DNA from 2 places in the Pseudoalteromonas agarivorans genome. Region 2 is predicted to be linked to the other one. Evidence: riboswitches for the same ligand, from Rfam matches in the RefSeq annotation. Region 2 holds a riboswitch; the other holds the start of a gene.
The links. A riboswitch is a leader RNA that binds a small molecule or an ion and turns the genes downstream of it on or off. The one in region 2 is predicted to bind cobalamin.
Positions count from the first base shown of each region.

Region 1: linked by a shared signal. The riboswitch ahead of NQT65_RS12485 (ABC transporter ATP-binding protein) and the one ahead of NQT65_RS06360 (TonB-dependent receptor domain-containing protein) in region 2 are both predicted to bind cobalamin.

Region 1 is NZ_JANIGJ010000006.1:189,842-193,264, forward strand. It holds gene NQT65_RS12475 (cobyric acid synthase) at 1-56, opposite strand, end outside; gene NQT65_RS12480 (FecCD family ABC transporter permease) at 62-1,066, opposite strand; gene NQT65_RS12485 (ABC transporter ATP-binding protein) at 1,071-1,880, opposite strand; cobalamin riboswitch at 1,949-2,080, opposite strand; gene NQT65_RS12490 (porin) at 2,179-3,111, opposite strand; gene NQT65_RS12495 (LysR family transcriptional regulator) at 3,310-3,423, opposite strand, start outside.
Region 2 is NZ_JANIGJ010000002.1:442,983-446,405, reverse strand. It holds gene NQT65_RS06370 (YajQ family cyclic di-GMP-binding protein) at 1-263, shown strand, start outside; gene NQT65_RS06365 (transporter substrate-binding domain-containing protein) at 531-1,313, shown strand; cobalamin riboswitch at 1,381-1,550, shown strand; gene NQT65_RS06360 (TonB-dependent receptor domain-containing protein) at 1,600-3,423, shown strand, end outside.

The DNA of each region.
Region 1 (3,423 bases), on a different contig from region 2:
ACTAAGGTGCTTTTTCCGGCATCTGACGTAGTGCCTTGAATCATTAAGGTTTTCATCAGCACTATGCCTTTGTTTTTCTAAAAAAGAGTAAGCTTAAGAAAAATACGCTACCCATGGCTGCTGTAATTACCCCTACAGGGAGCTCTTGGTTTTTAAGTAATGAGCGCGAAAGCACGTCAACCCACACCATAAACGTGCCGCCCACTAAGCTGGTAATTAGTAAGCCAGCAGTACTGCCCTGAGATATAAAAAAGCGCACTATGTGCGGCACCATTAAACCTACAAAACCAATACCGCCACATAGGGCCACCAGCACGGCCGTTATTAACGAGCTCAATACCAGCATTAAAATTCTAAAACGGTGCACACGGACCCCAAGCGTTATCGCGCTTTCATCGCCAAGAAGCAGCGCATTTAACTGCCTTTTAAAGCTCAGCATAAAGCTAATACACACCACTATAACCACGCATGGCAACCATAACGTGGCCCATTGTGCGCGGGCAAAGCTGCCTAACGTCCAAAATAAAATACCAGCCACTGCTTGCGGGTCACTCCAATACAGCAATAAACTTGTAAATGCGCTAAATAAAAACGACAGTGCCACTCCCGCTAGTAACATAGACTCTACTTGCGACCTTTTTTGCCGCCCAGCAATAAGTATCAATAAGCCCATTGCTAAAAAGCTCCCTAATAAGGCAGCAGCCGATAGCATAAACCCTGCACTAATACCCGCAACAGCCATAAGCAGTACTACCCCAAACGATGCGCCTGACGATATGCCAAATAAATACGGATCAGCGAGCGGGTTACGGGTAACCGTTTGTAAAATAAGCCCTGCAATAGCCAAACCTGCCCCCGCCATAAAGGCAAGTAAGGTACGAGGTAACCTAAGCTCATAAATAATACGCGCGTTAAACGAGCCCTCCCCTGCTGATAAAATCCCTGTGAGCACATCACTTAACGGCGTATCTGCGGCGCCAAAACTCAGTGCGCTAAAAAGGCTACCCAGTGCAATTAACACGGCTGCTATAAATATTGTCCACTGGTTTATTTTTGTTATATCCATTTAATTAATAGCCATAAAAGTAAGTAATATGAGGAATAGTTTGGCCATTTTCTGTGCGCTGAGGGTGGCTAGTTACGCGCGCACATACCCCAAAAACATCCGCTAGCATGTCCTCACTAAGTACCTGCGCAGGCGAGCCTGCATGTGTTATTTTACCTTTATTAATAACCACCAGCTCATCGCACATAGCGGCTGCTAAATTTAAATCATGAAATGAGGCAAACACAGTAACCCCTAGCGATTTTGCTAGTTCCATCACTTGTATTTGGTATTTAACATCTAAATGGCTAGTTGGCTCATCCATGATGAGTAATTGCGGTTGCTGCACTATAGCGCGGGCAATCAATGCACGTTGCTTTTCGCCCCCCGAAAGCGATTCAAAATTTTGCTTACACTGTTGATCAAGCCCTACGGTTTTTATTGCCTGTGTAATTTTTTGTTTGTCGCTGTGGGTGGTGGCGCTAAATAATGATTTATGAGGTGTAAGCCCAAGGGCAACCACATCAAATAATGTTAGGTTAAATTGCGCAGGCGTTTCTTGTAGAACTACAGCAACATATTTTGCGTAGTCTTCACTTTTAAGCTGCCAAATATCCTGCTGATTAAAGGTAACGTTACCAGCGGTCGGTTTATTAAAGCGATACAAACAGCGCAGTAAGCTCGACTTACCCGCCCCATTTGGGCCAATTAACCCAATAAACTTACCCTTAGCTATGTGTAAATTAATATTGTTTAAAATGGCGTGATCATCGACTTCCCACGACACATTTTGAACGTTTAATAAGGGTGTATTTGGCGCTAATGTAGTTTGCAAAAGTGAGTCCTTGGAAAGCGTGCACTCACTAACACACAGCTAAAAGACTAGTGCATCAATAAAAATGAGTTTACCCGCTCGTTAAAAAAGTATACCAATCTAGAACTTCTCATGCTGATTGATATGTCTCATTTGTATCTGACTTAAAGCGTGGTGCTAATTACAGTTACGGGAATAGTTGAGGAATTTCACCTCATTCCAAATGAGGGTCTATTATGGGCGGGTAAGTAAATAATTTAAAGCAAAAAAAACCGCGCTCATTAGAGCGCGGCCAATAAAGGGAGTGTTTAAGCAACGCTTAAAACTTGTATTCCATACCTAGACCAACGTAGTCTTGGTCAACATTGTTGTCCATATCAAAGCTTGAGTAAAAACCAAATACTTTAATGTTTTTATTAAACTTATGATCAACACCTACAGAAACTGCCGTTTTGTCGTCGCTGTCATCAAAGTCCATTGCTTGGTATTGCACTTTGAACGTGTTTTTACCCATGCTGTAGGCTGCGTTTAATAAATAGCCGTCAGCTTCTGCGCTACCGTCTACTTTTTCTTGAGTTTGGTACATAGCGCCTAATTTAAAGCTCTCTACTTTACCTTGAATTGATGCACGCACTACATCGTAGCCATTTACTTCACTATCGGCTGCAACCGAGGCGTATACCGCACTCTTTTTAAGTGCAGAGTCACCGTAGGTAACCGCCATTGAATAACCGTTATCTGCATCTACGTCATCTTCGGCAATAAATGTAGCAAGTACTTTAAAGCCTTCGTAGCTTTTAGATGTATAAGTGATTGAATCACCTAAGCGGTTTTCACCTTTAAAGACATTTTTAATATCGCCTTCAAGGTCATTAAATAAATCTAATTTACCTTGCGATTGTTTAAGCGCTGTATCGTTACGACCCACAACAACTTGACCATATGCACCTTTTAAACCTACGTACTGGTTACGTGCAGAAATATTGTCGTCGTTATCACCTTTAGAGTCAGCATCAGATACATCAACTTGAAACTCAAACTTATAAACCGCTTCTAATCCATCAGTAATCTTTTCAGACCCTTTTAGTCCAAAGCGAGATGCATTACTTTTAATTTCAGTGAAAGACCCTTCGCCATCATCAGACGATTGCACAGTAACATTCGCTTTACCGTATACATCAACGTCTGCAAACGCGCTAAAAGATAAACCACTTACTAGAGCAACACATAAGCTCGATTTTACAAAATTCATGTTATTTCCTCGATAATCACAAGACTAATTTTTAAAACAGCTGCAGTTTGTCACCGTTAAATGACAGATATATTACAAAGGAAACATTTTTGTCTTTTTATTTTAATAAAAGTGTCTAAATTCTGAAAACAAAACGACATGAATATTTAATAAACAAAATTGTACCTATTCAACCTCATTAAAAATCATAGTCGGTATTTAGTGTTCATCAACAGGCTGATAAGCATTTATTTTAGGTAATAAGTTAATCAGGGTTTCTATTAACTCTTTTTGTTCGTTGTCTCTGTGGTAGGCCACAAAAATATCACGCGA
Region 2 (3,423 bases):
TAGCAAGCTTGGAGCTGCAAGACATCACTCGTGCTGGTAAAAATGTGTTTCGTAATGTTGCACTTAAACAAGGCATTGAGAAAGACATGGCTAAAAAAGTAGTTAAAGCCATTAAAGACTCAAAAGTAAAAGTACAAGCTGCTATTCAAGGTGAAGAAGTACGTGTAACGGGTAAAAAGCGTGACGATTTACAAGCCGCTATGCAAGTCGTTCGCACTGCAGATTTAGGCCAGCCTTTCCAGTTTAAAAACTTTCGCGATTAATTAGCTAAGTGTCTTTAGTGTTTTAAAGTGAAAATTTAAATGTGTGGTTATTAAATATATTAGCCACACATTTTACCCCGCCCTAATTACAGCCTTTACTTACTCGCAAGCCTAAACCCCTTTTACCTACGTAAAATTACTCTACTGTTATTCCATATTCTTTTAACGTTATTTAAATGCATTATTAAACCTGCTTATCACGCAGTTGCGTATATTAGGCTATTCTTAATATCAATATTACTTAATAGCGACTGTTAAAGGCTTTGAATGCTTAAGTTTTTTGTTTTTATAATTATTATTGCGTGCAGTAAGTTTAGTTTTGCCAAGCCAATAAATGTAGATGTGTTGGTAGAGGACGGTTACTTTCCAATTATTATTAATGCCGAAAAAGAGCAAGGGTTAGCGCCTGAGTTTGTAAAAATACTCAATGACTCTCAAAGCGAATATAAATTTACTCTTAACTCTTTGCCTGTAAAAAGGCTCAAAAAGTGGGTCGAATGGGGGGAATTCGACATGTTATTTTTAATGGCTATGCAATGGGTGCCTGAGGTAGCAAGAAGTGCCTTACAGGAAACGAGCTTTTATGTTATTGCTAAAAATGAGTTCTATACGCTGGCACAAAACACCCAAAAGCAAAGCTATTTCGATGACTTACATGCTTTAACAAAAGCGGGGGTATTGGGGTATTCCTATCGTTTTGCTGATTTTAAAACCGATGCACAATATTTAAGTGATGAACACCAAGTTAGTTTAACAATCGATGAGTTTAACGTTGTTAAAATGCTGCTATTAAAGCGTGCCGATGTAGGGGTGTTAAATAACATAGCTTATCAATACTTTAAAAAGAACAACATTTTTAATATGAACCTGCTTTATAAGAGTAATACCCCAGATGCTATATACGATACTCATTTTTTAGTTAATCCTGTGCGCAGTAAAATTACGGTAAAACAAATGGATAAGCTTTTAAATTCGCCTGAAATAAAACCTAAAATCACAGCGCTTTTAAGTTCATACGGCGTAACATCCAGCTTTACTGGGAATGAATAATTTAACCTTTAGCTATATAGACGTCCGTTGACATTTGTAAACAAACTGCTCACAATAACCGCCTATTTTCAAGGTGCTTGCTGGTTGCTAAATACAGGGTTTAAAGTATTAAAACTAACAGCGAGATAATCGGGAAGTTGGTGCGCCTTTATGATAAAAGCAATCCCAACACTGCCCCCGCAACGGTAAAGTATTAACGCATTTATGTGTTTACTGAGTCCGGAGACCGGCCTTGAAGTAATCTTACTTACTTAAATCTTTGCGGTGGGCAAAGATAGGGAACATCATGCTAAATAAAACAACTCTTGGCGTTGCTATCTCGGCTGCGCTGTCTTTTTCTGTATCTGCTGCACAAAGCCCAATTGAAAAAATCACTGTTACCGCTAATAAATTTGAACAATCAATAAATAATGTATTAGCGAGCGTTAATGTAATTGAACGCGCCGAAATAGATGCAAGCAATGTACGCGATTTACCAACCTTACTAAGCACACAGGTGGGTTTTCAAATTAACCCTAATGGTGGTTTTGGCCAAACGTCGGGCGTGTCTTTACGTGGTACAGGTTCTGGCGATACGCTAATTTTAATTGATGGTGTACGCACGGGCTCAGCCACACTAGGACAAAAAGCATTAAGTAACGTGCCGCTAAATAGTATTGAGCGAATAGAGATCATAAAAGGCTCGCGTGCAGCTGTGTATGGCTCAGATGCATTAGCTGGGGTTATTAATATAATAACGCGTGAAGCGAGCAATGTATCACTTGATGCCACATTTGGCTCTAACGCTTATCAAAACTATCAGCTTGCAGGTTCAGTAAAATCAGATGAAGTTGTTAGCGCATTTAATGCAGGCTTTGAAAAAACCGATGGTTTTGATGCATTACAAGGTATAGCGCCTGATGACGACAGCTATGAAAATAAAAACGTAGGCTTTAAAGTAAACTATGCAGATGCACACTACGGTAACTTTAAGCTACTAGGCCAGTACAGCGAAGGCTACGCGGATTACGATAGCAGCTTTAGCCCTGCAACGAGCACGGTTGAAAGAGGGGATTTTAAAAACTATCAACTGTCGGCGAAGTGGAGCAAAAACTACACTAACCAATCTCATGCTATAGATGTTGCTTTTGCAACCGATGATTCTGACAGTACATATGTGGACTTTTTTACCGGCGGGCCAATAACCAGTACGTTTATTACTAAACGCTCGCAAGTAGATTACAGCGGCCAATACCGCTTAACAAATGCGCTTAATATTAGCGGCGGCGTTAATTGGTATAACGATGATGTATCGCACAGCTCGCAAGCATTTGATGAGGATAGCCGCGATGTATTGGCAGTGTTTGTTGGGGCTTATTACGGCACCGACACTGTGCTTGCCAATTTAACTCTTCGTCAAGACGACGATGAACAGTTTGGTGATGAAACAACCTATACTGCGGCGGCTGGTTATCATTTATCTGAAAATTCAACATTTAGAATTAGTCAAAGCACAGGTTTTAAAGCGCCAACATTTAACGATTTATACTACCCAAATTTTGGTAATCCAGATCTCCAACCTGAAAAATCAATAAACCGCGAGCTTGGTGTAAATGTTAATTTTGACAGTACACAAGTCGATTTTGCAATTTTTAGAAACGACATCGAAGATAAAATTGATTACGATGAAAACTTTGCGTTAGCTAATATAAACGAAGCTCGCTATGAAGGGGTTGAGTTTAGCCTTACACAACAAATTTTAGGGTTTGATAGCCACTTTAATTTTGCATACTTAAGTGCCGAAAACAAACAAACCGGTGATGAGCTACGCAATGTTGCCAAGCGCACTGTTAATTGGGAAATCGCAAAGCAATTTGGTGATTTTGATGCTCGCATTAATATGCAATACCGCAGTGATCGCGAGGGGGCAGTAACGCGCCTAGGATCGTATACACTTTGGAACCTAGCGGGTAAGTATCATGTAAACGATAATATTGAGCTGTCGCTTCGTGTAGAGAACCTATTTGACAGAGATTACAATGTGGTTGACTCAAGAGCTGACTTTACAAGCGGTGACGTATATTACTACAACACCCCAGAGCGCCGCTTTTTTGTAGGTGCAAGCTATCAG